DNA from 4 places in the Pseudomonas sp. GW821-FHT09A09 genome. Region 2 is predicted to be linked to each of the others. Evidence: predicted binding sites of a transcription regulator. Region 2 holds the regulator's gene; each other region holds the start of a gene.
The links. The regulator sigma-54, encoded in region 2, starts transcription at its own class of promoters, with help from an activator protein. The targets are predictions, from matches to a motif close to ANTGGCATNNANNTTGCTNT.

Region 1 (7,398 bases), on a different contig from region 2:
CGTGGCTTGCTGTAGCTGGATCGACTGACCGTTGAGCAGGTTGGCTTCCTGGCACTGGGCGAGCAATAGATTGAGGGCGTTGCTCTGTGCCAGCAGTTGGTCGCCGACCGAGGAGTGACTGGCCAGCTGAGCGAGGCCGTCGTGATCAGCCGGCAGGCCCAGGCTGATGAGAATCTGGCTGCGCTTCTTGCCATGCTGTTCCAGCAGCACAATCAGCGACTGCTTGCGTGCGAGAATTTCCTCCAGCAAGCGCATGTCCCGGCCGTACAAGGCCAGGGACTCTTCTTTGAGCAGCTCGAGCAAATGTTGCGTCGGCGCCAGATCGTCAATGATCAGTTGAAGCAAATGTTCGTCGTGGTGCATGGCTGGCCTTGGGTTTTAAGCGTCCAAAAGCCCTGCGCAGGCCTTTGCCTAGCGCTCGGCTTCGAAGTTAAGCAGCTTGCTGGCTACACGGTTGCTGTCGACTTTATAGCTGCCATCGGCGATAGCCTGTTTCAACTCGGCCACGCGGGCTTTGTTGACCACCGGTTGATCGCGCAGCGAGTCAGTGACCTTCTGCAACTGTTGAGCCTCATTGCTCAGGTGTACCGATTCCCCGCTTTGGCTGGCACCGGCCTGCTCTGCCTTGGCGGGCAGGGGCTGGGACTTGGCATCTACGCTGTCCTTGGCACCGCTGGTGCGCGTAGAGCCGGGCAAAGCCTGGGCGTTATTCAAACGGCTGAAATCAATGACCATAATAAAAAACCTCTGGGTATTTGGACGCTTGCCATGTTTTCGGCCATACCCGGACAAACTTTAGGCTCGATTGACAATAAACCTGTTTGCGCGAACGTCTGGCGCACAGTGTAGGAAAAGCTGGCGTCCGATACCAGTGATCTATAAAGCCACCTCGACTTGTCCGGGAGCGGTCACCCGCGCCTTGATCACGCGGTTGGAGTTCAGGTTCTTGACGCGGATCTGCTCGCTCATGCCGCCGTTGGACAGCGCCTCGCCCGGCATCTTCACGTTCAGCGAGCCGCTGCTGGCAGAGATCACCACCTGGTCGCCCTTGCGCACAACCTCGGCCTGCTCCAGGTGAACCAGGGTAATCACCTGGTCGGTGACCATTGGTCGGGTCAGTTTCTGCCCGATGGCCTGGTCCAGCGTGGTGAGGTAACCCTGATTGATCAGGCTGATATCCCGCTCACGCAAGGCAACGTCTTGATCGCCGATGATCCCGGTGCGCTTGAGGGGGCGGGTCACCACCACCACGTCGCGGAACAACTTCACCTGCGCCGGTACGAACACCGTCCAGGGCGACGCGCCTTCGCAGCGCACTTTGACCGTGACACGGCCGATCGGCTGGGCCGGGCTTTCCAGGGTGGCTGTCAATTCCTTGTCGCACGCCGGCATGCGTAGTCGAGGGTCCAGCTGGTTGACCTGGATTTCGTAGCGCCCGGGCGTCTGGGTGGTCGCCAGATAATCTTCTACAGTGAACTCAAGAAAGCCCTGAGTGACGCCGATAAGTAGATCAGGCAAGGTGACGTTATCTGCGCGGGCCGTGGCCCCTGTGCCCATGGCAAGCAATGCCAGCGACGCGCAGAGCAGGCTACGGAGTCGTTGGGGAGCAAGGCGTCGGGAAACTGTCGTTTTAAGGTTCATGACCAATAAAAAGCAAAGCTCGTGCCGTTTAATGTTGGGTGCGCGTCGTACCCCTTAAGTTTTAGCGTAGGAGTCTGGGCATGGCAGGTGTAATGGATTCAGTAAACCAGCGCACACAGCTGGTAGGGCAGAATCGCCTGGAGTTGTTGCTTTTTCGCCTGGACGGCAAGCAGCTATATGGCATCAACGTGTTCAAGGTGCGGGAAGTGCTGCAATGTCCCAAGCTGACGATCATGCCCAAGTCCAGCCCGGTGGTGTGTGGCGTTGCCAACATCCGGGGTGCGACGATCCCGATTCTTGACCTGGCCATGGCCACCGGTTCTTCCGGTTTGCAAGACCGTGAAAGCCCGTTTGTGATCATCACCGAGTACAACACCAAGACCCAGGGCTTCCTGGTGCGCTCGGTGGAGCGCATCGTCAACATGAACTGGGAAGAGATCCATCCGCCGCCCAAGGGCACCGGCCGCGATCACTACCTCACGGCGGTGACGCGGGTCGATAACCAGTTGGTGGAAATCATCGACGTGGAGAAGATCCTCGCCGAAGTGGCGCCGACCTCGGAAAACATCTCGGTCGGTGTGGTTGATGCCGAAACCGCGCACAAGGCGGTATCGCTGCGGGTATTGACCGTGGATGACTCCTCCGTGGCGCGCAAGCAGGTCACCCGTTGCCTGCAAACCGTCGGTGTGGAAGTGGTCGCGCTCAACGACGGCCGCCAGGCGCTGGATTACCTGCGCAAGCTGGTGGATGAGGGCAAGAAGCCGGAAGAAGAATTCCTGATGATGATTTCCGACATCGAGATGCCGGAAATGGACGGCTACACCCTCACGGCCGAGATACGCAACGATCCACGCATGCAAAAACTACATATCATCCTGCATACTTCGTTGTCCGGTGTATTCAATCAGGCGATGGTCAAGAAGGTCGGTGCCGATGACTTCCTGGCCAAATTTCGTCCTGATGACCTGGCATCCCGGGTAGTCGACCGGATCAAGGCAGCAGATCACGGCTAGGGGGATTTCCCCTGGCGGTCACACGATTTAAGAGGCGGTATCATTGTCTACGGGTAATTTGGATTTCGAACAATTCCGGGTCTTCCTGGAAAAAGCCTGTGGCATATTGCTCGGTGAAAACAAGCAGTACCTGGTATCCAGCCGTCTCAACAAACTGATGGAACAGCAGGGTATCAAGTCCCTGGGCGAGTTGGTCCAGCGCATCCAGGGCCAGCCGCGCAGTGGCCTCAAGGAAATGGTGGTCGATGCCATGACCACCAACGAAACCCTGTGGTTTCGGGATACCTACCCCTTTGAGGTGCTCAAGAGCAAAGTGCTGCCCGAAGCCATCAAGGCCAGCCCGGGTCAGCGCCTGCGCATCTGGTCGGCGGCGTGTTCTTCGGGGCAGGAGCCGTACTCGATCTCGATGTCCATCGACGAGTTCGAACGAACCAACATGGGCCAATTGAAGGCAGGTGCGCAAATCGTTGCCACCGACCTGTCCGGCACCATGCTCACCAACTGCAAGACCGGCGAGTACGACAGCCTGGCCCTGGGCCGTGGTTTGTCCCAGGAGCGCCTGCAGCGTTACTTTGACCCGAAAGGGGCAGGGCGCTGGGCGGTCAAGGCGCCGATCAAGAACCGGGTGGAGTTCCGCTCGTTCAACCTGCTCGACAGCTACGCCAGCCTGGGCAAGTTCGACATGGTGTTCTGCCGCAACGTGCTGATCTACTTCTCGGCCGAAGTGAAGAAAGACATCCTGTTGCGCATCCACGGCACGCTCAAGCGGGGCGGCTATCTGTTCCTCGGCGCTTCCGAAGCGCTGAACGGTTTGCCGGATCATTACCAGATGGTGCAGTGCAGCCCGGGGATCATCTACCAGGCCAAGTAATACCCAAACACTGTGGGAGCCAGGCTTTTGTAGGCGCTGGCTTGCCAGCGATAGCATCACCTCGGTCTAACTGAAAAACCGAGGTGCCTGCATCGCCGGCAAGCCGGCTCCTACAAGAGTCGGCTCCCATTTTTTTTGCGGCAATCCTTCCCCGAGCGGCAAACCCCCATTGCCGCTTTACTGGCGCCACGCGGAAACCGGTTGCCGCTTTTCTGGCATTGCCACCGGCAAACCCCTCGCAAACCCTTGAGTTACGGCCTTTTCGTTAATTGGCATGCGCCTTGCTATAACCCAGTTACGAAAAGCAGGTCAGCCTAAAGGTTTCCGCCATGAGCATCAGCTTCGATAAAGCGCTCGGTATCCACGAACAAGCCCTGGGCTTCCGCGCCCAGCGTGCCGAAGTCCTGGCCAACAACATTGCCAACGCCGACACCCCGAACTACAAGGCTCGGGATCTGGACTTCTCCGCCGTGCTCGCTGCACAGCAGGACAAGACCAAGAACGGCACCTTCGCCTTGAACATGACCAATAGCCGTCATATCGAAGCGCAAGGCCTGGGCAATGGTGACGAGTCGCTGCTGTATCGCACGCCGATGCAGCCGTCGATCGACCAGAACACCGTCGACGCCCAGCTGGAGCAATCGGCCTACGCCGAGAACTCGGTGAACTTCCAGGCCAGCTTTACCCTGCTCAACAGTAAATTCAAAGGGCTGATGTCAGCCCTGCGTGGAGAGTAAGCCATGTCCCTAGCCAGTGTTTTCAATATTGCCGGCAGTGGCATGAGCGCGCAGACCACGCGTTTGAACACCGTCGCCAGTAACATCGCCAACGCCGAGACCGTGTCTTCGAGCATTGACCAGACCTACCGCGCCCGTCACCCGGTGTTCGCCACCATGTTCCAGGGCGGCCAGAGCGGTGGCAGCGATTCGCTGTTCCAGAACCAGGATGCCGCCGGCCAAGGCGTGCAGGTGCTCGGCGTCGTTGAAGACCAGAGCAACCTGGAAGCCCGCTACGAGCCGAACCACCCGGCAGCGAACGAAAAAGGCTACGTGTACTACCCGAACGTCAACGTGGTCGAGGAGATGGCAGACATGATCTCCGCCAGCCGCTCGTTCCAGACCAACGCGGAAATGATGAACACCGCCAAAACCATGATGCAGAAGGTCCTGACCCTGGGTCAGTGATAAGGGGCGCCAAATAATGGCCATTGTTGATACCACTTCTACCAATACGGCGGTTCAGGACCTTTTCAACTCGAAGGTCAAGACCGCGACGGACAACAGCAGCGTCGGTGACGCTTCCAAGGCGGCGACGGGCAACCAGTCGCTGGGCAAGGACGCATTCCTGCAACTGCTGGTGACCCAGCTCAAAAACCAGAACCCGCTGTCGCCTCAGGACAACGGCGCGTTCGTGGCGCAACTGGCGCAGTTCAGCAGCCTGGAAGGGATCAACACCCTGAACGACTCGGTGAATGCGATCTCCAGCAACTTCAGCTCGTCGCAAGCGCTGCAAGCGTCGTCGCTGGTGGGGCGTTCGATCATCACCCAGACCGACAAGGCCATGGTTGATACCAGCAAGAGCATGACCGGTTCGGTAGCGGTGACGGCGGCGACGGGCAACGTCTCCGTGAAGATCACCGACAAAGACGGCAACGTGGTGCGCACCATCGACATGGGTGCCCAAAGCGCCGGCGATGCGAGCTTTATCTGGGATGGCAAGAACGACAAGGGCGAAGTCGCCCCTGCCGGTACCTACACCTTTGCCGCCACCACGAAGAACGACAAGGGCGACTCGGTTGCCCTGGCCACTTCGCTGCCGGCAACCGTTACCAGCGTGACGCTGAGCAAGACCGGCGGCGAAATGCTGTTGAACCTTGCAGGCGGCATGGGCAGCGTCAAGCTGTCGCAAATTCAGACTATCGGTACATAGAGCCGGCTAAATACGGCAGAAGGAGAGAAACATGTCTTTTAACATCGGCCTGAGCGGCCTCTATGCGGCCAACAAACAACTGGACGTGACCGGCAACAACATCGCCAACGTCGCGACCACTGGCTTCAAGTCGTCCCGTGCGGAATTCGCGGACATCTACGCGGCGTCCAAGCTGGGCACCGGCCAGAACAGCATCGGCAACGGTGTGAACCTGGCGGCTGTGTCCCAGCAGTTCACCCAAGGTGACGTGAACAACAGCGGCGGCATCCTGGACATGGCGATCCAGGGCGGTGGCTTCTTCGTGCAGAAGGCCAGCGACGGCTCGCTGGAATACACCCGCAGCGGTGCCTTCCGTGCCGACAAAGACGGCTACATCACCAACAACACCGGCACCTCGCGCCTGCAAGGCTACGCGGCGGACGCCGATGGCAAGATCATCAAGGGCGGCCTGACTGACCTGCAACTGAACCTGTCGAACCTGCCGCCGAAGGCGTCCACCAAGGTGGACTCCACCAGTAACCTGAACTCTTCAGAAGCGGTGATCAACCAGACGACCAAGCCGTTTGACCCAAGTGACACCAGTACCTTTACCACTCAATACAGCACCACCTTGTACGACAACCAAGGTAACGCTCACCCGATGGTGCAGTACCTGGTCAAGACCGACAGCAACGTCTGGAAATCCTACACGCTGATCGATGGCCGTAACCCGGACGGCACACTGCCAACGGGCACAGGCGCAGGCACTGCGCCACCTGCTGCGACGACGCTGACGTTTGATGGTTCCGGCAAGCTCACCACTGTTGCTGGGGCAGGTGTGACCGGCAATACCCTGACCATCACCGGCTGGGTGCCGGGTACCGTGACCAATGGTGTGTGGAAGGCAAACGGTGCGACTGCCAACCCTACCGGCATCGCAATCAACATGGGCAACATCACCCAATACAACTCGGCCACCTACCGCAACCCGCCGACCACCGACGGTTATGCGACTGGCCAGATCACCGGCCTGAAAATCGACGGCAGCGGCGTACTGTTCGCCACGTTCAGCAACCAGCAGAGCAAGGCCATCGGCCAGATCTCCCTGGCCAGCTTCAACAACGAACAAGGCCTGCAGCCAGCCGGTGGCACCACCTGGAGAGAGACTTTCGCTTCGGGCCAGCCGGGTTACGACACCCCGCAAGCCGGCACCCTGGGTTCGATCGTGGCCAACTCCCTGGAGAACTCCAACGTCAACCTGACCAACGAGCTGGTGGACCTGATCAAGGCCCAGAGCAACTACCAGGCGAACGCCAAGACCATCTCCACCCAGAGCACCATCATGCAGACCATCATTCAGATGACCTGATGCGTTAACGCTCCACAAAAAGCCCCTCACACGAGGGGCTTTTTTGTGGGCGCATTCCGGTAACCCAACACAACCCTGCGCGACGCAACGCGACCCCATGTAGGAGCCGGCTTGCCGGCGATGGCGGGGTACCAGGAAAAGGATATGCCGACAGGAAGGTCGCTATCGCCGGCAAGCCGGCTCCTACAAGGGTTGGCGGTGTATCAGGCGACGGATGGTTCGACAAAGGCCCGGTCAATGGTGGGAGCTGGCTTGCCTGCGATAGCTATGTGGCTGATACACCGCTATCGCCGGCAAGCCAGTTCCCACAGGTGATTGCATGTCCAAACAGAGGCCCGTGCCACGCCCATAAAAGAAAACCCCCGGCAAGCCCGGAGGCTTGGCGGGGGTTCTCGGGTAGGCGCCTTTGCGCGCCTACCGGCTCAGCTTACTGGCAAGCTTCGCAATCCGGCTCGTCGATCGCGCAGGCTTTTGGCACTGGCGCCGGACCGGCGGGAGCGGCGAGAACCGAGTCGTCACCGTGGTTGCCGCCGCTGGAAACAGCGTTCAGCTTACCGGTGTTGATGGTCGACTTCTCGGTGCTGGTCGCAGCCAGG
Region 2 (7,398 bases):
CACCGACTTGCCGCGCAGCCAGCTGGAGGTCCTGCTGGACCCGGAAAAGCTCACCGCTGGCGGCGTGTAACCACCGACCCTGCTTTGGAGGCTCACCATGGAGCACTGGAAACGCACGATCGAACGGGCCAATCGCTGCTTTATGGCGGGCGAATTGGTCGACGCTCGGGAGGCCTATTTGCAAGCCCTGGCCCTGGCTCAAGTGTTATTCGAGCGCTGGGCGGATGCCGACGAAGCAGTGGCGGCTTGCGTCATTTCCCATCACAACCTGGCGGACCTGCATTTGCGCCTGAACCAGCCGAAGGAGAGCGCGGAATACCTGTGCGCTATCCACCAGCGCCTGCTTCAGACCATGCAGGACCCGCGGCTGAGCCCGCAATTGCGCGAAGCAGCCCTGCGTCAGAGCAGCAAGACCTACGTCGAGTTGTTGAATTTCATCAGCGATCACGGTGAGTACCCGCGTACCCATCGCTTGCTGGGCGGCACTGCGGCGCAAACGGATGCGTCGATCCGCAACAGTCCTTATTACGGAGCTCATTGATATGACTTACACGTTGCCAGCCTTGCCCTACGCCTACGATGCTCTTGAGCCGCATATCGATGCGCAGACCATGGAGATTCACTACACCAAACATCACCAGACCTACATCAACAACCTCAACGCGGCGGTCGAGGGCACTGAGTTTGCGGGTTGGCCGGTAGAGCGGCTGGTGTCCAGCGTGCAGCAATTACCGGAAAAACTGCGGGCTGCGGTCATCAACCAAGGCGGTGGGCATGCCAACCACTCGCTGTTTTGGGCCGTGATGTCGCCCAAAGGTGGCGGCAAGCCAGAGGGCGCGTTGGGCAAGGCCATCGATGAGCAATTGGGTGGTTTTGACAGCTTCAAGGAAGCCTTCACCAAGGCCGCCCTAACCCGTTTCGGCAGCGGCTGGGCGTGGCTGAGCGTCACCCCGCAAAAGACGTTGGTGGTGGAAAGCAGCGGTAACCAGGACAGCCCGTTGATGAGTGGCAACACGCCGATCCTGGGTCTCGACGTCTGGGAGCACGCCTATTACCTGCTCTACCAGAACCGCCGCCCCGAATATATCAACGCCTTCTACAGCGTCATCAACTGGCCGGAAGTCGCCGCACGCTACCAGGCCGCGTTGGCCTGATATTCATCCAATAACAAGATCTAAGGCCGACTATGGGCACTGAAACACTGGCGATCAGCAGCGGGCGAATGTTTCGTTATGCGTTTGGCTCGCTGCTGCTGTTGGCAGGTACTGCATTGCTGGTGGCTCACGGGCTGGCCTGGCTGGATCTCGAACCGCGCATTCTGCGGGCACTGCAGGGCGGGGCGATTTGCGCGCTCGGCACTGCATTGGGTGCGGTGCCGGTGTTGGTGATTCGCCGGATGCCCGTCGCGCTCAGCGATACCTTGTTGGGTTTTGGCGCGGGTGTGATGCTCGCTGCCACAGCGTTTTCGCTGATCGTGCCGGGTATTACCGCAGCTGAAAGCCTGGGGCTTTCGCCTTGGGGCGCCAGTGGCTTGATCAGTTTCGGCATCATGCTGGGCGCCTTCGGGTTGTACCTGGTCGACCGCAAGGTCTCCGGCGCAAGCCCGGAAATGCTGGTGGGCACACCGGATAACCCTGTGATTCCCCCGCGCATCTGGCTATTCGTGTTTGCAATCATTGCCCACAACATCCCGGAAGGCATGGCTGTTGGTGTCTCGGCGGGCGGTGGTATGCCGGATGCGGACAGCCTGGCCATGGGCATAGCCCTGCAGGATGTGCCCGAAGGTCTGGTGATTGCGTTGGTATTGGCTGGGGCAGGGATGTCGCGGGTCAAGGCGTTCTTGATCGGCGCGGCGTCAGGTTTGGTGGAGCCGGTATTTGCCGTGCTTTGCGCCTGGCTGGTCAGTCTGGCCGAGGTGTTGTTACCGCTTGGGTTGGCGTTGGCGGCGGGTGCGATGCTGTTGGTCGTGACTCACGAGGTCATCCCGGAGTCGCGGCGCAATGGTCACGAAAAACTCGCCAGCCTTGGCCTATGCATCGGCTTTTGCTTGATGATGGTGATGGACACGGCCCTGGGATAAACCGCTTTCCGTAGGAGCCCGGCTTGCCGGCGATGGCGTCCTCAAGTCCAACACCTGACTCAAAGGCCTCATCGCCGGCAACCCGGGCTCCTACAAAGGGATGGGGCTATTCGCCTTCGTCGAAGAAGTTATTGATCAGCGCCACCAGCGCGGCCATGGCTTCGTCTTCCTGCTCGCCTTCTGTCTTCAAGTGAATCCTGGTGCCTTTGCCAGCCGCCAACATCATCATGGCCATGATGCTCTTGCCATCGACCATGGACTCCGGCGTGCGCCCGGCGCGGATCTGGCAAGGAAACTGCCCGGCCACGCCGACGAATTTGGCTGAGGCGCGGGCGTGCAGGCCCAGCTTGTTGATGATTTCAATTTCCAGAGCGGGCATCGCGCAGGTGTTCCTTTCAGCTAAGGTCGCGGTGGCGGACCTGGACGTTCTTGAGGGTTTGTTGCAGCACCTGGCCCAGGCGCTCAGTCAGGTAGACAGAGCGGTGGTGACCACCGGTGCAGCCAATGGCAATGGTGACATACGCGCGATTGCTCGCGGCAAAGCGGGGTAGCCATTTGAGCAGGTAGCTGGAGATATCCTGGAACATCTCTTCAACATCCGGCTGCGCGGCCAGGTATTCGGCTACCGGCAAGTCCAGCCCGGACTGTTCGCGCAGTTCCGGCTTCCAGTAGGGGTTGGGCAGGCAGCGCACGTCGAACACCAGGTCAGCGTCTACTGGCATGCCGCGCTTGAAGCCAAACGACTCCACGAGAAACGCAGTACCCGGTTCAGGCTGGTTGAGCAGGCGCAATTTGATTGCGTCACGCAGCTGGTACAGGTTGAGGCTGGTGGTGTTTATCTTGAGGTCGGCAAGGTCAATGATCGGGCCCAGCAGCTTGGTTTCATCCTCGATGGCTTCTGCCAGGGAACGATGGGGGCTGCTGAGGGGGTGACGTCGGCGGGTCTCGGAAAAACGCTTGAGCAGGGTCTCTTCGTCGGCGTCCAGGTACAGCACATCACAATGAATATGCTTGGCCCGCACTTCTTCGAGCAATAGTGGGAAGCGCTCAAGGTGGCTGGGCAGGTTGCGAGCATCGATCGAAACGGCAACCAGCGGCTGGGCCAGTTCGGTGTGGATCAGCGCGCGTTCCGCCAATTCCGGCAGCAGGCCGGCCGGCAGGTTGTCGATGCAATAGAAGCCGTTGTCCTCAAGAACATTGAGGGCGGTACTTTTACCCGAGCCGGAGCGGCCGCTGACGATGATCAAACGCATGATTACTGCCCGTTCTGTTCATCCAGGACAACCTGATAGAGCGCCTCGTTGCTGCTGGCGCTGCGCAGTTTGTCGCGTACTTCCTTGCGGTCGAGCATGCTGGCGATCTGCCGAAGCAGTTCCAGGTGCGCATCGGTGGCGGCTTGCGGGACCAGCAGGACAAACAGCAGGTCGACCGGAGCGCCGTCGATGGCGTCGAAATCGATGGGGGCATCCAGGTGGAGCAGGGCGCTCACCGGGGATTCACAGCCTTGCAGGCGGCAGTGGGGAATGGCGATGCCGTTGCCAAAACCGGTAGAACCGAGTTTTTCACGGGCGATAAGCGCCTCATACACAGCTTGCGTATCCAGCTCGGGCACTTCGCGGCCGATCAGGTTGGCAATTTGTTCGAGGGCGCGCTTTTTACTGCCGCCCGGCACGTTCACGAGGGAACGGCCGGGGGTCAGGATGGTTTCAAGTCGGATCATGGGGGGAGAGTTAACGACCTGTACCTTGCATCAGGTGCAGATTCTTTTCCTTATGCTTTATGAGTTGGCGGTCCAGCTTGTCGTAGAGCGAGTCGATCGCCGCGTACATGTCTTCATGCTCCGCATTGGCGACGAGCTTTGCATTCGGTACGTGCAGGGTGGCCTCGATTTTCTGCTTGAGCTTATCGACCTCCATGATGACCTGCACGTTGGTGATCTTGTCAAAATGCCCTGCCAGCTTGTTCAGCTTGCTCTCGGTGTATTCACGCAGGGGTTTGGTGACTTCCAGCTGGTGTCCACTGATGTTGACTTGCATACAGCTTCTCCTTCGTTGCCAGTGCATAAAGCGGCAGGCCGGGGTGCCTGCCACTGGAACGCTGTGGCCCGCCCGTCACATCAAACGCTTACGCTCGCTGGAAGGCGCGATCCCAAGGGATTCGCGGTACTTGGCGACGGTTCGACGGGCGACCTGAATGCCTTGTGCCTCCAGTAAACCAGCGATCTTACTGTCACTCAATGGCTTTTTCTGATTTTCCGCGGCAACCAGTTTTTTGATGATCGCGCGAATCGCCGTGGACGAGCATTCACCGCCTTCGGAGGTGCTGACGTGGCTGGAGAAAAAGTATTTCAGCTCATAAATACCCCGTGGGGTATGCATGAATTTCTGCGTGGTCACCCGGGAAATCGTCGATTCATGCATGCCCACCGCTTCTGCAATATCGTGCAGCACGAGGGGCTTCATCGCCTCGTCACCGTATTCCAGGAAGCCGCGCTGGTGCTCGACGATCTGGGTGGCAACCTTCATCAGGGTTTCGTTGCGGCTTTGCAGGCTCTTGATGAACCAGCGTGCTTCCTGCAACTGGTTGCGCATGAAGGTGTTGTCGGCGCTGGTGTCGGCGCGGCGTACAAAACCGGCGTACTGCGGGTTGACGCGCAGGCGTGGCACCGATTCCTGGTTGAGCTCCACCAGCCAGCGCTCGTTGTCCTTGCGCACAATCACATCAGGGACGACGTATTCGGCTTCGCTGGACTCGATTTGCGAACCTGGGCGCGGGTTGAGGCTCTGCACCAGCTCGATGACCTGGCGCAGGTCGTCTTCCTTGAGCTTCATACGACGCATCAGCTGGCTATAGTCGCGGCTGCCCAGCAGGTCGATGTAGTCATTGACCAGGCGTTGGGCTTCGGCGAGCCAGGGTGTCTTGGCCGGAAGCTGGCGCAGTTGCAGCAACAGGCACTCGCTGAGGGTGCGGGCGCCGATGCCTGCTGGCTCGAATTGCTGGATGCGGTGCAGGACGGCTTCGATTTCGTCCAGTTCAATGTCCAGTTCCGGATCGAAGGCTTCAAGAATCTCTTCAAGCGTCTCGTCTAGATAACCCTGGTTATTGATGCAGTCGATCAGGGTCACGGCGATCAGGCGATCGGTGTCGGACATCGGCGCCAGGTTCAGTTGCCACAGCAGATGGCTCTGCAGGCTCTCGCCGGCGGACGTTCGGGTGGTGAAATCCCACTCGTCATCATCATTGCTCGGCAGGCTACTGGCGCTGGTCTGGTAGACGTCTTCCCAGGCCGTGTCCACGGGAAGTTCGTTGGGAATGCGTTCGTTCCATTCGCCGTCCTCCAGGTTGTCCACCGTCGGGGCGGTTTCCTGATAGGAGGGTTCCTGCACGTCGGAATTGGGTTTTTGCTCGATGTTGTCGGCCAGCGGGTCTGCATTATCGAAGTCGTCGCCTTCTTCCTGGCGTTCGAGCATCGGATTGGACTCCAGGGCCTCCTGGATTTCCTGTTGCAGGTCCAGTGTGGACAATTGGAGCAGGCGGATGGCCTGTTGCAGCTGCGGTGTCATCGTCAGCTGCTGGCCCATTCTCAGGACTAGCGATGGTTTCATGGCAGGGGCTTAACACCTTATTCGCCGGCGCAATGCGCCATCCACGACAGGGCGCGTGAGCGCCAAACATAAGCAAATTATATGCCTGATATCGGGGGCTTTGCCTAGAGCGCGGTAACAATAAAAAGCCGGAGGTTTCTATTGACTCCCGCGCGTCTCGGCAAACGGCCTGACACCACGGTGTTTACAGGCGGAACTCGTGACCCAGGTACACTTCCTTGACCAGTTCGTTGGCCAGGATGGTGGCGGAATCGCCTTCGGCGATCAGCTGGCCATCGTTGACGATATAAGCGGTTTCACAGATATCGAGGGTTTCACGAACGTTGTGGTCAGTGATCAGTACACCGATGCCCTTGGCCTTGAGGTGGTGGATGATCTGCTTGATGTCGCCCACCGAAATCGGGTCGACGCCAGCAAAGGGTTCGTCCAGCAGGATGAACTTCGGTGCGGTGGCCAATGCTCGGGCAATTTCCACGCGACGACGCTCACCACCGGACAAGCTCATGCCCAGGTTGTCACGGATATGGTTGATGTGGAATTCCTGCAGCAGGCTTTCCAGTTCCTTGCGGCGGCCATCGCGGTCGAGCTCCTTGCGGGTCTCAAGGATCGCCATGATGTTGTCCGAAACCGACAATTTGCGGAAGATCGACGCTTCCTGGGGTAGATAGCCGATACCGGCACGAGCACGACCGTGCATCGGCTGGTGGCTGACATCCAGGTCGTCGATCAGAACGCGACCCTGATCCGCCTGGACCAGGCCGACAATCATGTAAAAACAGGTGGTCTTGCCGGCACCGTTGGGGCCGAGCAGGCCGACGATCTGGCCGCTGTCGATCGACAGGCTGACGTCGCGCACGACCTGACGGCTTTTGTAGGCCTTGGCCAGATGCTGGGCTTTCAGGGTTGCCATTACTCGGCCTTCTTCTTCGGCTGGATAACCATGTCGATACGCGGACGAGGTGCGGTGACCTTGTTGCCATTGGCGCGACCGGCGTTGGCGACCTGTTTCACAGTGTCATAGGTGATTTTTTCACCTTCCGTGGTGTTGCCGTCGGTGCTGACAACCTTGGCCTGGTCAATCAGGACAATGCGGTTCTGCTGGGCGTGATACTGGATGGTCTTGCCGTAGCCCTTCATCGGAGCGGTATCGGCAGGCGCCTGCTTCTGCTCGAAATAGGCCAGGTTGCCCACCGACGTCACGACGTCGATGTCGCCCGCCTTGGTGCGGGTCAGTGTCACGGTATTCCCGGTGATTTTCATCGACCCCTGGGTAATGATCACGCCACCGGTGTAGGTCGCGACACCTTGCTTGTCATCCAGCTGCGCATCGTCAGCCTGGATGTGGATCGGTTGCTGGCTATCGTTCGGCAGAGCCCAGGCGCTCACGCTTCCCAGTGCTGCGCCCAGACCGAGCAAAATAGGGAGAGTTTTAACGAGCCTCATACTGTCCTCTTACGTTCGATAGCAGGTGTATCCTGCTTTCTTTCAAATACGCTTTCATTCCCTTGCCAGTCGATACACCGCCAGCGCCGTCGATTCTAACGTCTTGCTCGGTCTGCGCATATTGCTTCTGCGGGAATACGGTCATGCGACTGCTGGTAATCACGGTGTCGCGGTTCTTGTCGTCGGTGCGCGCAACGCGCACCGAGTCGATCAGTTCCACCTGGGTGCCGTCCGGGTTGACCTCGCCACGCTTGCTGGTGACGTGCCACG
Region 3 (7,398 bases), on a different contig from region 2:
GGCGACGGCAAATGACGCACCGGCCATGCCCAGGAATACGCCCAGCAACAAGGCTTGTTCATAGCTGTGAATGCCCAGCTTCCAGGCGCCGAACAGCGCGGCGATCACGATCACCTGGCCGATCAGCCCGGCGGTTTTGGGCGACAGCTTGTCGGCCAGCATGCCCATCAGGAAGCGCAATACGGCGCCCGCCAGGATCGGCGTCGCCACCACCAGGCCGCGCTGCTGGGTGGTCAGGTGCAGGTCGGCGGCGATCTGCACCGCCAGCGGGCCCAGCAGGTACCAGACCATGAAACTCAGGTCGAAATACAGGAACGCGGCAAACAGGGTCGGGGTGTGCCCGGATTTCCAGAAGCTTGATTTCATCACGCACCTCAACGGTTGGGAGTCTTGTAAGAAGGCCGGGTGATGGAACAGCCGGCGAAGGCTGCCCCACCGGCCCCATGCACTGGGGCCAAAACGAAAAAACGCCGCCACCGGGTTTGCGGGGGCAAACCGGATGTGCGACGTCTTTGTCGTGGAGGGGCAACCGCCGTTGGTTACCTGTGATGAATGCTTAGCAAGAGCTGAGCCAAATCAGCCGAGCAGCTCACTCATGGCGATAATCTGCTCGGCCACCTGGATCAGTTTCTGCTGGCGGCTCATGGCCTGGCGGCGCATCAGGGTGTAGGCCTCTTCCTCATTGCAGCTCTTCATTTTCATCAGCATGCCCTTGGCCAGCTCGATGCGTTTGCGCTCGGCCAGTTGCTGGTCCCGCGCCTGGAGCTGGGCGCGCAGGGCCTGGTCGCTCTCGAAGCGCGCCATGGCCACGTCGAGAATCGGCTGCAGGCGCTGGGCCTGGATGCCTTCGACAATGTAGGCGCTGACGCCCGACTTGATCGCCTGGCGCATCACATTCGGGTCGTGCTCGTCGGTAAACATCACGATCGGCCGTGGCTGGTCGCGGCTGACCAGCACCACCTGCTCCATCACGTCGCGCCCGGGTGACTCGGTATCGATCAGGATCACGTCCGGTCGCACCGTTTCGACGCGCGCCGGCAGGTCGATGGTCAGGCCCGACTCATCAATGACCTCGAACCCGGCCTCAATCAGCGCGGCCCGGAGCCGGCCGACTTTGCGCGGTGTGTCGTTGATCAACAGGATTCGCAACATAGTCGTGCTCCTGTCAGCGCAAGGCTTGGCGGCTGGCGTGGTCGGCCATGGCGTGCAGGCGGAAGCTGCGCGCGTAGGCGGCGGGGTTGCTGCCGTCCCAGACCTTGCCGTCGATCAGTTGGCTGCTGCGCATGTCCTGGGGGTTGCTTGAAACGCCCACCGCGCTGGCGGCCTGACGGTACAGGTCCAGTTGCTGGACATGGCGGGCGACGCCCAGGTAGTCCGGGTCTTCGCGCAACAGACCCCAGCGGCGGAACTGGGTCATGAACCACATGCCGTCCGACAGGTAGGGCAGGTTGACCTCTCCACTCGCAAAAAAACGCAAGGCGTGAGGGTCTTGCCACTGGTTGCCCAGCCCATCGTCATAGTTGCCCAGCAGTCGGGGTTCGATGCAGTCGAGCGGGGCATCCAGGTAGTCGCGGGCGCTGAGCAGTTGTGCGGTAGAGCGACGGTTTTCCTGGCTTTCTTCAATAAAACGGCTGGCTTCAAGAATGGCCATCACCAGCACCCGCGCCGTGTTGGGGTATTGCTCGACGAACGCCTGGGTACAGCCGAGTACCTTTTCCGGATGGTCGGGCCAGATCGCCTGGGTGGTCGCCAGGGTGAAGCCCTGTTGTTGCTTGACTGCGCTGGCACACCAGGGCTCACCGACACAAAAACCGTCGATGCGCCCGGCCTGCAGGTGCGCGACCATCTGCGGCGGCGGGACCACCACACTGTCCACGTCCTGCAACGGGTGGATGCCCTGGCTCGCCAGCCAGTAATACAGCCACATGGCGTGGGTACCCGTGGGAAATGTCTGGGCGAAGGTCAGTTTTGTTCGGCTTTGGTGCACGTGGCGATCCAGTGCCTCGGGAGTGGTCACGCCTTGCTGTTGCAAACCGTGGGACAGGTTGATGCTCTGGCCGTTTTGATTGAGCCCCATCAGCACCGCCATCTCGGTGGGCGCTACACCGCCGATACCCAGGTGTACGGCGTAGATCAGCCCGTACAGGCTATGGGCGGCGTCCAGCTCACCGCTGACCAGTTTGTCGCGCAGGTTGGCCCAGGAGGACTGGCGCTTGAGGTTCAGTGTCAGCCCGTAGGGTTGGGCGAAACCCTGGGTGGCGGCGACCACCAGCGATGCGCAATCGGTCAGCGCCATGAAACCCAGGTCCAGGCTGCTCTTTTCCGGGGCGTCACTGCCGTTGACCCACGCCAGTGGATTATTCACCGGGCTGTTGCCGACCGAATCGTTCATCAACACCTACCTTTTCTCTCAAAAAAAAGCGTCGTTCCCTCGGATGGCGCTATGAGCCATTGAAGGGTAACGACGCCTTTGTCCGTAGGCCTGCTCCGACGGTGGCGCAGGCCCTGATGCCAAGTGTGTAGCAAGGCACATGCCACGCAATGTCATCAGCTTTTCATCAAGATTGAGCGCCGCTTGCCTTTCAGTATGGCCGCTTCTCTACGCCGGACCGCTGAGGTAAACCCACTTTGCACGCTGATTCCGCCGCAACGTTGACCTGTCACTGGCTATGCCGGTGTGTGTTGTGTGCTGTGTTGCTGCTCGGTTGCGCGGCGGCCTGGGGCGAGGTCTATCAGGCGCAGGATGCAAGCCTGGGCAGCGTACTCAACGCGTTGTCCGGGCCTCTTGGGGTTGCGGTTGTGGTCAGCCGGCAGGTGGATCGCAAGCGCGTCAGTGGATCGTTCGATTTTGCTGCGCCCGAGCAGGTGTTGGAGGCGCTGGCCAGGCAGGAGGGGCTGATCTGGCACCGTGACCGACAAGCGCTGTACCTCTACGAGGCCGCCGAAATCAGACGTTCGGCGGTCGTGCTCCGGCATATATCCGTCGGCAGGCTACGCAGCCTCATGCAAGGGACAGGGCTGGAAGAGTCCCGCTTCCCTCTGCGTGAGAGCGGGCAGCGCATGTTCTATGTGTCCGGGCCGCCGAGCTATGTCGACCGCGTGCTGCGGTTGGCGCAATTGATGGATCGCCAGCCTGCAAAGGTGCCCGAGCAGGCGTTTGGGGTGGTGGCAGTGCTCCATCACTTTGTGGCGGACCGTAAGTCCGGGGCCAGTGCAGATGAACCTACGGTGCCGGGGATGAACTCCATGATCGAGACCTTGCTGGTGCGTAACCGCAAGCACCTTTTGGCCGACAAGGGGTTCGCCGTCATTGCCTATCCCGACATCAACAGTTTGCTGGTCAGGGGTACACCGGCGCAGGTCAAGTTGATCAAGCAATGGGTGGCGGAGTTGGACGTACCCCAGCAGGCGAACGAGCCAGCGCCCCCCTGAATTCGTTCGATGTATTGGCGGGCAAATGAATGAGCAGTGGTGAGCCTTGGCGTGGGTGGAGAATTTTCTTACTGGGTACTTCCGAAAATCGACGGGTAAATCGGCTTTGTCCTGGCGTGGGTTGCGGAACAGGTTTTTATAGTCATGGCGTTGATTGGGCAGCCAGTAGTGGCAATGAGGGTTTCAATGTCGAAAGTCGAATACAGAGGTGTGCATGGCCGTCGCAAGTGATGGAGTGTCGACGTCCCTCGTGTTTGATCGCTGGACCTTGCACGGCGATGGGCGGTTGACGGGAGTGGGCGCGGATATTCAGTTGCCTCCCAAGGAGGGCCAGGTTCTGCGTCTATTATTGGGCTCCGGTGGCGCGCTGATGACCAAGGACCGTTTGCTGGAGCAGGCGTGGCCTCGGGGCGAAGTGGCCGAGGAGTCGCTGACGCGGTGCATTTACGCGTTGCGCAAGCACTTGAAGACCGACAAGGGGTTTATCAAGACGATCTACGGCCGGGGTTATCGCTTTACCTGCCCGGTGCAGGCTGAAAAGCGGGGTGTGTGTTCCGCCTGTGGTCAAGCCAGCAATGGCTAGTACCTGGAGCAAAAGCCTGTTGCTGGTGGCGTGCCTGGGCGGCAATCAAGCGCTGGCCAACTGCTGGAACGAGGCTGCCAGCCGCTATGACCTTGAGCCCGAGCTGCTACAGGCCATCGCTGCCGTGGAGTCGGGTTATCGCACGCAAGCGGTAAACCACGCCAACCGCAACGGCACGCGTGACATCGGCTTGATGCAGATCAACAGCATTCACTTGCCGCGCCTGCTCAAGCAGGGCATTACCGAGGAGCGCTTGTTGAGCGAGCCTTGCCTGTCGGTGGAGGTGGGCGCTTCGATTCTTGCCGAGTTCGTCCAGCGTTTCGGCTACAACTGGACGGCGGTGGGTTCCTACAATGTGGGCGCAGGCCCGGGGCCGCAGCGTGAGGCCTTGCGCATGCGCTATGCGCAGAAAATCTGGGCGCGTTATGAGGCACTGGTCGCGCAGCGTTATTGATGATTGGACGGCATGCCTCGCGTGTACACGGCCACCCCGGCTATAATCGCCGCCACCTTTTGCCGCCACCCGAGTCTAGCCCGCCCATGTATACCCTGGCCCGCCAGCTGTTGTTCAAACTCTCCCCGGAAACCTCCCACGATCTGTCCCTGGACCTGATCGGCGCCGGTGGCCGACTGGGGCTCAATGGCCTGGTATGCAAGGCGCCGGCAAAAATGCCGGTGTCGGTGATGGGGCTGGACTTCCCCAACCCGGTCGGCCTGGCTGCCGGCCTGGACAAGAACGGCGCGGCCATCGACGGCTTCGCACAGTTGGGTTTCGGTTTTGTCGAAATCGGCACCGTGACCCCACGGCCACAACCGGGCAACCCCAAGCCACGCATCTTCCGCTTGCCGGAAGCCGAGGCGATCATCAACCGCATGGGCTTCAACAACCTGGGGGTTGATCACCTGCTGTCCCGGGTGCAGGCGGCGAAGTACACCGGCATTCTCGGGATCAATATCGGCAAGAACTTCGACACCCCGGTTGAACGTGCGGTGGATGACTACCTGATCTGCCTGGACAAGGTCTACGCCCATGCCAGCTACGTCACCGTCAACGTCAGCTCGCCGAATACCCCGGGCCTGCGCAGCCTGCAGTTTGGTGATTCCCTCAAGCAACTGCTCGAAGCCCTGCGCCAGCGCCAGGAAGACCTGGCCGTGCGCCACGGCAAGCGCGTGCCGTTGGCGATCAAGATTGCTCCGGACATGAGCGATGAAGAAACCGTGCTGGTCGCCCAGGCCCTGGTGGATTCGGGCATGGACGCAGTGATCGCCACCAACACCACCCTCAGCCGTGTTGGCGTCGAAGGGCTCGCCCATGGTGACGAGGCGGGCGGTCTGTCGGGCGCGCCGGTGCGTGACAAGAGTACCCATATCGTCAAGGTGCTGGCGGCCGAACTGGCAGGGCGCCTGCCGATCATCGCCGTGGGTGGCATCACCGAAGGCAAGCATGCAGCCGAGAAAATCGCGGCCGGTGCCAGCCTGGTGCAGTTGTACTCGGGCTTTATCTACAAGGGCCCGGAACTGATTCGCCAGTCGGTGGATGCGATCGCTGCACTGCGCTGACACTTTTATTGCAGGAGCAGGCTTGTGTGGGAGCTGGCTTGCCTGCGATGGCATCACTGCGGTGTGACTGACACACCGAGGTGGCTGCATCGCGGGCAAGCCCGGCTCCCACACACGCCCGCTCCCACCCTGAGTCCGAGTACGTCGGGTAGTTTTTTCCAGCCAATAAAAAGGGCTCCATAAAGGAGCCCCCTGGGCCGAAGCCCGCCGCCCGGATGGGGCGTGCATGGTAAGTCGTTACAAATCCAAAGGTGGTGTGTCGGAATTAAGTGCCCTGATTAGCCGACGGCGTGAAGTTCGTTGAGTCTGTGGATGCCCGCAGTGCCAGTCATACCGTCCCAGTTGTCGCCGCGTCCTTCTCGCCAGCCGTTGATCCAGGCTTGGCGTACCGACGGTAGAGTAAATGGGCAAAGCTCACGGGATTTTCCATGAACGCCATATTGATATCCGCGTAAAAATGCTCTTTCCAACGGATCACGCTTAAGTCTTCTCATAGGGTGTTTCCCTCACTTGTTGACTGTCTAGATATCCTTCGGCCTCGTCCGAGGCCGGGCAGAGTTTTTCTGCCGTTGGTGGGCTCGCTGCCGGCGTGGCGAGCCAATGTGTCGGCGTCGTTACGGCGCCAACCTGTGTTGAGTTCTAACCAATAGGTCACATGGATTCAATGACCGTTTTGTCATAAGCACGTAACGATAACGATGCTATAGCCATAAGCTGGGCTGGCTTTTCGCCCCATTTGTCTGGCAAAGCCAGCTATGATGCACCCTGCATAGAGGATGGGTTTAATCCTTTAGTGAGAATGCCCGCTCGTTGCAGTCGGTTATTATTCGACGAAGGGTCGGAATATTTCTTTTTGTTGCAACTATTTATTTATCTGCCCCGGCAATCACGGCCAAAAGGCCCGGCAGCCGGGGTGGGACGGTACATTCGTGCCACGCGAGCGCTCTTCAAGAAAAGTGCTTGATTGAAAACCGAACCGGCGATGCGTCGCCCGTTCATTTATTGCTGAAAAGCCTGGAATGCCCCATGTCGGACCGTTTTGAACTCTTCCTCACCTGCCCCAAGGGCCTCGAAGGCCTGCTGATCGAGGAAGCCGTCGGGCTTGGCCTTGAGGAAGCCCGCGAGCACACCTCGGCCGTGCGCGGCATGGCCGACATGGAAACCGCCTACCGCCTGTGCCTCTGGTCACGCCTGGCCAACCGCGTGTTGCTGGTCCTCAAGCGCTTCCCGATGAAGGATGCCGAAGACCTCTACCACGGCGTGCTGGATATCGAATGGGCCGACCACATGGTCCCTGACGGCACCCTCGCGGTGGAATTCAGCGGCCACGGTTCGGGCATCGACAACACCCACTTCGGCGCCTTGAAGGTCAAGGACGCCATCGTCGACAAGCTGCGCACGCCGACCGGTGAGCGCCCGTCCATCGACAAGATCAACCCGGACCTGCGCATCCACCTGCGCCTGGACCGTGGCGAAGCCATCCTCTCCCTCGACCTGTCCGGGCACAGCCTGCACCAGCGCGGCTATCGCCTGCAGCAGGGCGCGGCCCCGCTGAAGGAAAACCTGGCCGCCGCGATCCTGATCCGTGCCGGCTGGCCGCGCATTGCTGCTGAAGGCGGCGCGCTGAGCGACCCGATGTGCGGCGTGGGCACCTTCCTGGTCGAAGGCGCGATGATCGCCGCCGACATGGCGCCCAACCTGAATCGTGAACTGTGGGGCTTCACCACCTGGCTGGGCCACGTCCCTGCGTTGTGGAAGAAGCTGCACGCCGAGGCCACCGAACGTGCCGCCATCGGCATGAACAAGCCGCCGCTGTGGATCCG
Region 4 (7,398 bases), on a different contig from region 2:
CCCGGTGATGCTCGACCTGGCGAAAAAGCCCGGTGAAGGCCGCTTCTGGAGCGACAAGAGCGAAGACTTCTACAGCGTCTCGGTACCGTTCGAAGGCGGCCCGTGGTCGGTGGTGGCAAGCATGCCGAAGTCCGAGATCCGCGCAGTCACCTGGGCGGTGGGTATTCGCCTGGTGATCGGCAGCGTGCTGGCGATGCTGTTGGCGGTCGGCGCGGCGGTCTGGCTGCTGCGCAGCAAACTGCAGCCATTGAGTGACTTGGTGCGCCAGGCCGAAGCCCTCGGCGCCGGTGATTTGAGCGCCCGTTTGAACGTGGCCAGCCATGATGAAATCGGCCAGTTGGCGCGCAGCTTCAACCAGATGGGTGAAGCCTTGTCGACCATGGTTTCGCATATCCGCAAGGCGGCGGAAGAGGTCAATAGCCGGGCACAGGCCTTGTCGGGGTTGTCCGGTGGTGCTTATGAAGGCATGGAACAGCAATCCGGCGAGATCACCAGCATGGCCGGCGCAGTGGAAGAGTTCAGTGCCACCTCGCTGAACATTGCCGACAACATGGGCAACACCGAACGTCTGGCCCAGGAAAATGCCCAGCAAACCCGCATCGGCCGCACCTCGATGCAAGAAGCCTCGTCGTCCCTGGAACATATCGCCACAGCACTGAACAGCACGGCCACGGTGATCAACACCTTGGGCCAGCGCTCCCAGGAAATCGGCGGGATTGTGGGGGTGATCACCTCGATTGCCGAGCAGACCAACCTGCTGGCGCTCAACGCCGCCATCGAAGCTGCACGGGCTGGCGAGCAAGGCCGTGGTTTTGCCGTGGTTGCCGATGAAGTGCGTAACCTAGCGTCGCGCACCCGTGAGGCTACCGATGAAATCTCCGGGATGATCCAGAGTATCCAGCAGGAAACCGGCAACGCCATCAGCACTATGGAGCGCGGTAATGTGTTGATGCAGGAAGGGCTGTCGCGCAACGCGGACGTGGCTTCGGCCCTGGCACGCATCGACGAGCAAAGCCGCTCGGCTGGCCAGCAATTTGCGGCGATCACCACCGCGACCCAGGAACAGAGCAGCACCGCGAACGTGCTCAGCAGCAACCTGCAAAGCATTGCGCTGGCCAACAGCGAGCAACGTGAAGTGGTGTCGAACCTGGCGATCACCGCCAAGGAACTGGAAACCCTGGCGGCGGGCTTGCGCCAAGAGGTCGACCGCTTCCGCTGACACCCCGCCCTCTGTAGGGGCCGGCTTGCCGGCGATAAGGCCCTCAGGCCTGGCGCAAACCTTGAAGTAGCTATCGCCGGCAAGCCGGCTCCTACAGGGGCGGTGTTGGGCTTAGGTGATGGCTGCCGGCCGATATTGCAGGGCCTCTTGCAGGTGATGGCGTGCAATTGCGTCTGCCTGCTCAAGGTCGGCCAGGGTGCGTGCTACTTTCAGCAGTCTGTGAGCTGCGCGCAGCGATAAGGTCAGCCGCTCGCACGCGTTCTCCAGCCAGCTTTCGTCGGTCTTCACCAATTGGCAATGCTCCTTCAGCCCCGGCAGGTCGAGGAAGGCATTCGCGCACCCTTGTCGCCGTTGTTGACGCTCCCGAGCCTCGGCCACCTGCGCTGAGGCGGTCGCGGTGTTGTCGCCAGCCTGTTGGGTCGGGTTGAGCGCCGTGGTTTCCCGGGCGACCGTGAGGTGCAAATCGATGCGGTCCAGCAGCGGCCCCGAGAGCTTGTTGCGGTAGCGCTGTATCTGTTCCGGCGTGCAGCGGCAGCGCCCGCTGGGTTCGCCCAGATAGCCGCAAGGGCAGGGGTTCATGGCTGCCACCAGTTGGAAGCGTGCCGGGAAACTCACCCGGTCGCGGGCGCGAGAAATCACGATGTGACCCGACTCCAACGGCTCGCGCAGCACCTCCAGCACTTTGCGATCAAACTCCGGCAGTTCATCCAGGAACAGCACGCCGTGATGGGCCAGGGTGATTTCTCCTGGTTGTGGCTTTGACCCGCCCCCGACCAATGCCGGGCCGGACGCTGAATGGTGCGGCTGGCGAAACGGCCGGTGGGGCCAATGGCTCAAGGGCGCCAAGCTGACGACGGACTGAATCGCCGCGACTTCCAGGGCTTCCTGTTCACTCAGCGGCGGCAGCAACCCCGGCAGGCGGCTGGCGAGCAAGGTCTTGCCCGTACCGGGCGGCCCGCTCAACAGCAGGTTATGTGCGCCCGCCGCCGCGATCAGCAGCGCGCGCTTTGCCGCAAGCTGCCCTTGCACCTCGCTCAGGTCCGGGTAAGGCTTGTTCAGGTACAGCAGGCCGTCGGACTTGTACGGCTCGATCGGTACGTGCCCATTCAGGTGCGCCACCACCTGCAGCAGGTGGTCGACGGCGATCACCGTCAACCCCGACGCCAGGCACGCCTCCTCGGCATTCGCCCGGGGCACTATCACGGTGCGCCCGGCCTTGCGTGCCGCCAGCGCGGCCGGCAACACCCCCTTCACGGCACGCACCTCACCCGACAACGCCAACTCCCCCAGGCATTCCACGTTATCGAGCATCAACGACGGCACCTGCACGCTGGCCGCGAGGATTCCCAAGGCAATCGCCAAATCAAAACGCCCGCCGTCCTTGGGCAGGTCGGCGGGCGCGAGGTTGAGGGTGATGCGACGGGCGGGGTATTGCAGCGCGCTGTTGAGGATGGCACTGCGTACGCGGTCCTTGCTTTCCTTGACGGCGGTTTCGGGCAGGCCGACCAGGGTCAGGGACGGCAAGCCGTTGGCCATGTGCACTTCGACGGTGACGGCAGGGGCTTCTACGCCAACCTGGGCGCGGCTGTGGACGATGGCGAGGGACATGCTCGTTCCTTGAATGGAGGGCCGCTTCCTGCGGTTTTTCAAGGGTAGACGAGGTGGGGAAGAGCGAGGCGGGGGAGGTTTTACAGAACGTATCCAGAGCAACCCACGGCGCTTTATGTGGGAGCTGGCTTGCCTGCGATGCAGACGACTCGGTATTTCAGTTGTACCGAGGTGATGCGATCGCTGGCAAGCCAGCTCCTACAGGGGGTGGCGTTATTCAGACGGCGGTGTCAGCCGTGCTTCCAGCTCTGCCACCTTCGCCTCCAGGCTCTCCAGCCGCGCACGCGTGCGGGCCAGGACCACCATCTGGCTATCAAACTCTTCCCGGCTCACCAGGTCGAGTTTGCTGAAGCCACTTTGCAGCAGCGCCTTGAACTGGCTTTCGATTTCGTTGCGGGGCAGCGGGGTGTCGCCGCTGAACAGGCGAGAGGCGTGGCCGCTCAGGGCGTCGAGGAGGTCTTTGGGCGCGAGCATGGGAAATATTCCGGAAAACTGTTGGCCGGCAGTGTACCACGCACCGTCTATAGTCTTTTTCACGGCCTGGGGCGCACGCTTTTCGCGCAATGGGGCGGGCAGTGGCGCACTGTTTTTGTGCGCATTGCCGCCGCCAAAAAGCCCGGCAGGTGGGCATAAGTGGGCAAAGGACTGATTTCAGTGATTTTTACGGAGCTGGCAAGGTTTCTGCTTAGACGATCATGACCCATGCACTGATGCAGTCGCTGTGACGAATGCAGTGCGCCGACGGATCAGGGGTACAGGTTTCGTCACCAGTGGTTCGCTGGCGTCGCAAAGGCAAATGCCGAGGCGACGACGCGTTACAAAGCCAGGCACTGCGCTTAGACTTGAGACGGGTTTGTTTTCCTGGGGCAAGTCCACCAATTCGGGAGAGAGTTTTCATGAAGCTAGTCACTGCCATCATCAAGCCGTTCAAGTTGGACGATGTACGCGAGTCGTTGTCCGAGATCGGCGTGCAGGGCATTACCGTTACTGAGGTCAAAGGCTTCGGTCGGCAGAAGGGTCACACCGAGCTGTATCGCGGCGCGGAATACGTGGTCGATTTCCTGCCGAAGGTGAAGATTGATGTCGCCATTGACGACAAGGATCTTGACCGGGTTATCGAAGCGATAACCAAGGCCGCCAACACCGGCAAGATCGGTGACGGCAAGATCTTCGTGGTCAATCTGGAACAGGCTATTCGCATCCGTACCGGCGAAACCGATACCGACGCAATCTAAGCCGCCAAACCCCAACGCCCCAGGAGAAAACAATATGACTCTGCGTAAATTCGCAGGGCTAGGAGCCCTGTTGTCCCTCGTAATGCCGGCCCTGGCATTGGCGGCGGACCCAGCCCCTGCTCCAGTCCTCAATTCCGGCGACACGGCGTGGATGCTCACATCCACCGCGCTGGTACTGTTCATGACCATTCCGGGCCTGGCGCTGTTCTACGGCGGCATGGTTCGCTCCAAAAACATTCTTTCCGTGATGATGCAGTGCTTCGCCATCACCGGTCTGATCACCATCCTGTGGTTTGTCTACGGCTACAGCATGGCGTTCGATACCACCGGTATGGAAGCGGGCGTTGTCAACTTCAATTCCTTCGTGGGCGGCCTGTCCAAGTTGTTCCTGTCGGGCGTCACCCCGGCGAGCATCACCGGCCCTGCGGCGCTGTTCCCTGAGGCGGTGTTCGTCACCTTCCAGATGACCTTCGCCATCATCACCCCTGCACTGATCGTCGGTGCATTCGCCGAGCGCATGAAGTTCTCCGCGATGCTGATCTTCATGGGCGTCTGGTTCACCCTGGTCTACGCGCCGATTGCCCACATGGTATGGGGCGGTCCGGGTTCGTTGCTGGGCGACTGGGGCGTGCTGGACTTCGCGGGCGGCACCGTGGTGCACATCAACGCCGGTGTGGCTGGCCTGGTGGCGTGCCTGGTACTGGGCAAGCGCAAAGGTTTCCCGACCACGCCAATGGCACCGCACAACCTGGGTTACACCCTGGTGGGCGCGGCCATGCTGTGGGTGGGCTGGTTCGGTTTCAACGCCGGTTCCGCTGCGGCGGCCAACGGCACCGCCGGCATGGCGATGCTGGTTACCCAGATCGCGACCGCTGCTGCGGCCCTGGGCTGGATGTTCGCCGAGTGGGTCACCCACGGTAAGCCAAGCGCACTGGGCATCGCCTCGGGTGTCGTGGCTGGCCTGGTAGCAATTACTCCGGCCGCTGGTACCGTGGGCCCGATGGGCGCCCTGGTGATCGGCCTGGCAGCTGGCGTGGTGTGCTTCTTCTGCGCCACTACCCTGAAACGCAAACTGGGCTACGACGACTCCCTGGACGCCTTCGGCGTGCACGGTATCGGCGGTATCCTCGGCGCGATCCTGACCGGCGTGTTCGCAGCCCCTTCGCTGGGTGGCTTCAACGCGGCTACCACTGACATCGCGGCGCAAGTCTGGATCCAGTGCAAAGGCGTCGGCTTCACCGTGATCTACACGGCCATCGTGACCTTCATCATCCTCAAGGTGCTGGATGCTGTGATGGGCCTGCGGGTTACCGAAGAGGAAGAGGCGGTTGGCCTCGACCTGGCGCAACACAACGAACGCGGCTACAACTTGTAAGTACGCGAAAAAAAGATGCCCGGCTTGCCGGGCATTTTTTTGTCTGGTGTTTGTCAGTCATGGAGCGCTGTAACGGTTTTTGCATCGAGTTTGTGATGGGATGCACACGGCACTTTTCAGCATGCGAATGTCTTACAGGCATGTAGGCGTATTCGACACTTTGTTTTTTCCCAGAGCGCGCTAGAATGCGCGCCGATGGGCGGAGAACTGTATGTGGCAACAGACCCTGATTACCCTGCGGGCAAAGCCCCGGGGCTTTCACCTGGTGACCGATGAGTTGCTGGCCGGCTTGCCTGAATTGAAGGCCTGTCGTGTGGGGCTTTTGCACCTGTGGCTGCAGCACACCTCGGCATCGTTGACCGTCAACGAGAATGCCGACCCGGCGGTTCGCCGTGACTTCGAACGTTATTTCAATTCGCTGGTGCCGCAAGGCCGTGCCGGGTTCGAACACAACGACGAAGGTCCGGATGACCTGCCGGCGCACTTCAAGGCCAGTCTCCTGGGCTGCCAGCTGAGTTTGCCGGTCAAGGCCGGCCGCTTGGCGATGGGGACCTGGCAAGGTGTTTATCTGGGCGAGCACCGTGATCATGGCGGTGCTCGTAAAGTCCTCGCCACCTTGCACGGTGAAGAGGCATAAGCCACTGGAAACCCAGTGGATGTTGATTTTTTTCCGGCAGCCTTCGACAGATGGTGAAGCTGGGCTATAACTAATCTGCTTTTCGCAAGTCATGAGGTAGAACATGAGCGACGATGATCTGGAAAACGACGAACTCGAAGTAGGTGACGAAGACGACACCGAAGAAGGTCTTGAAGCGGCGGCGGAAGACGTTGCTGACGACGACGGTGGCGATGATGCACCTGTTCCAGCCGCCAAAGGCAAAGCCAAGGCCGCTGTGTCGGTAGACGAACTGCCGAGCGTTGAAGCCAAGAACAAAGAGCGCGATGCGCTGGCCCGTGCGATGGAAGAATTCCTCGCTAAAGGCGGCAAAGTGCAGGAAGTCGAGGCCAACGTGGTGGCAGATCCACCGAAGAAGCCGGATAACAAGTACGGCAGCCGACCTATCTGAGGTCAGCCACCTGCTTGTAGGAAAAAGCCCGCCGTCGCTGCGGGCTTTTTCATGCCTGTTATTTGAGACGGGCACATCACCTGTAGGAGCTGGCTTGCCAGCGATGGCGGTCTATCAGCTGGCCCTGTGCTGTCTGGCCCACCGCTATCGCCGGCAAGCCGGCTCCTACAGGGTGATTATTTCCAGCTCTGGAGCAGTGGCGGCAGCTCGTTCAAGCTGCGGATCTCTGCATCCGGGCGCTTGTCTGCATCCCATACCTTACCTGTCGGGTTAAACCACACCGCCCGCAAACCCGCCTGCTGTGCGCCGGCAATGTCATCCCCAGGATGGTCGCCAATGTGCACCGCCTGGCCCGCGTCCACGCCGCCACGTTGCAACGCCTCTTGAAACAACCGCGCATCCGGCTTGGCAATGCCGATGTCTTCAGCACGCAAGGCAAAGTGAAAGTAATCGGCCAAGCCAACGCGCTGCACATCGGCATTGCCGTTGGTGATCACCCCCAGCAAAAAATGTTGGCGCAGGGCTTGAAGCATCGGCTCGGCTTCGGGGAACGGGGTTAGCTGATGGCGCGCATGAATGAACGCTTCAAAACACACATCCGCCATTTCCGTGGCCTGTGGCTGTGGATAACCGGCCTCTTCGAACGCATGCATCAACACGCGATGACGCAAGATGCTGATACGGTGTTTGAGCTCGGGATGACGCTCCAGCACTTGCTGGCGCAGACTGGCGAAATGCTCCAGGGGCAAGTCGCCGACCTTGGACGCATTAACCGCCAGCCATTCACGCATCGACGCTTCAGCGCTGATGATGACGGGTACGTTATCCCAGAGTGTATCGTCCAGGTCGAAGGTGATCAGCTTGATACTCATGAGTCGCCGCCCTTGATGCGTT

Region 1: flgB (flagellar basal body rod protein FlgB) is a predicted target of sigma-54. The motif match lies at 3,794-3,813, and genes of this name have one in related genera.
Region 3: AC07OV_RS15270 (CmpA/NrtA family ABC transporter substrate-binding protein) is a predicted target of sigma-54. The motif match lies at 2,520-2,539, and genes of this name have one in related genera.
Region 4: glnK (P-II family nitrogen regulator) is a predicted target of sigma-54. The motif match lies at 3,496-3,515, and genes of this name have one in related genera.

Annotation. Positions count from the first base shown of each region.
Region 1 covers NZ_JBWKPU010000038.1:16,832-24,229, reverse strand. Annotated here, with positions in the region: gene AC07OV_RS25615 (flagella synthesis protein FlgN) at 1-363, opposite strand, end outside; gene flgM (flagellar biosynthesis anti-sigma factor FlgM) at 412-735, opposite strand; gene flgA (flagellar basal body P-ring formation chaperone FlgA) at 877-1,641, opposite strand; gene AC07OV_RS25600 (chemotaxis protein CheV) at 1,722-2,654, shown strand; gene cheR (protein-glutamate O-methyltransferase CheR) at 2,698-3,525, shown strand; gene flgB (flagellar basal body rod protein FlgB) at 3,855-4,262, shown strand; gene flgC (flagellar basal body rod protein FlgC) at 4,266-4,709, shown strand; gene flgD (flagellar hook assembly protein FlgD) at 4,726-5,454, shown strand; gene flgE (flagellar hook protein FlgE) at 5,486-6,802, shown strand; gene AC07OV_RS25570 (ribonucleoside-diphosphate reductase subunit alpha) at 7,230-7,398, opposite strand, start outside.
Region 2 covers NZ_JBWKPU010000011.1:78,313-85,710, reverse strand. Annotated here, with positions in the region: gene AC07OV_RS12080 (class II fumarate hydratase) at 1-70, shown strand, start outside; gene AC07OV_RS12075 (DUF2753 family protein) at 98-541, shown strand; gene AC07OV_RS12070 (superoxide dismutase) at 543-1,154, shown strand; gene AC07OV_RS12065 (ZIP family metal transporter) at 1,187-2,080, shown strand; gene AC07OV_RS12060 (HPr family phosphocarrier protein) at 2,187-2,459, opposite strand; gene rapZ (RNase adapter RapZ) at 2,476-3,333, opposite strand; gene ptsN (PTS IIA-like nitrogen regulatory protein PtsN) at 3,336-3,800, opposite strand; gene hpf (ribosome hibernation-promoting factor, HPF/YfiA family) at 3,811-4,116, opposite strand; gene AC07OV_RS12040 (RNA polymerase factor sigma-54) at 4,192-5,685, opposite strand; gene lptB (LPS export ABC transporter ATP-binding protein) at 5,870-6,595, opposite strand; gene lptA (lipopolysaccharide transport periplasmic protein LptA) at 6,595-7,128, opposite strand; gene lptC (LPS export ABC transporter periplasmic protein LptC) at 7,115-7,398, opposite strand, start outside.
Region 3 covers NZ_JBWKPU010000015.1:31,541-38,938, forward strand. Annotated here, with positions in the region: gene AC07OV_RS15260 (nitrate/nitrite transporter) at 1-366, opposite strand, end outside; gene AC07OV_RS15265 (ANTAR domain-containing response regulator) at 577-1,152, opposite strand; gene AC07OV_RS15270 (CmpA/NrtA family ABC transporter substrate-binding protein) at 1,166-2,392, opposite strand; gene AC07OV_RS15275 (secretin N-terminal domain-containing protein) at 2,692-3,432, shown strand; gene AC07OV_RS15280 (winged helix-turn-helix domain-containing protein) at 3,647-4,015, shown strand; gene AC07OV_RS15285 (transglycosylase SLT domain-containing protein) at 4,008-4,469, shown strand; gene AC07OV_RS15290 (quinone-dependent dihydroorotate dehydrogenase) at 4,556-5,575, shown strand; gene rmf (ribosome modulation factor) at 5,854-6,069, opposite strand; gene rlmKL (bifunctional 23S rRNA (guanine(2069)-N(7))-methyltransferase RlmK/23S rRNA (guanine(2445)-N(2))-methyltransferase RlmL) at 6,602-7,398, shown strand, end outside.
Region 4 covers NZ_JBWKPU010000014.1:82,175-89,572, reverse strand. Annotated here, with positions in the region: gene AC07OV_RS14725 (methyl-accepting chemotaxis protein) at 1-1,219, shown strand, start outside; gene AC07OV_RS14720 (YifB family Mg chelatase-like AAA ATPase) at 1,331-2,827, opposite strand; gene AC07OV_RS14715 (accessory factor UbiK family protein) at 3,041-3,301, opposite strand; gene glnK (P-II family nitrogen regulator) at 3,724-4,062, shown strand; gene AC07OV_RS14705 (ammonium transporter) at 4,097-5,437, shown strand; gene AC07OV_RS14700 (secondary thiamine-phosphate synthase enzyme YjbQ) at 5,649-6,074, shown strand; gene sutA (dormancy-specific transcriptional regulator SutA) at 6,178-6,504, shown strand; gene AC07OV_RS14690 (HAD family hydrolase) at 6,681-7,376, opposite strand; gene xerC (tyrosine recombinase XerC) at 7,373-7,398, opposite strand, start outside.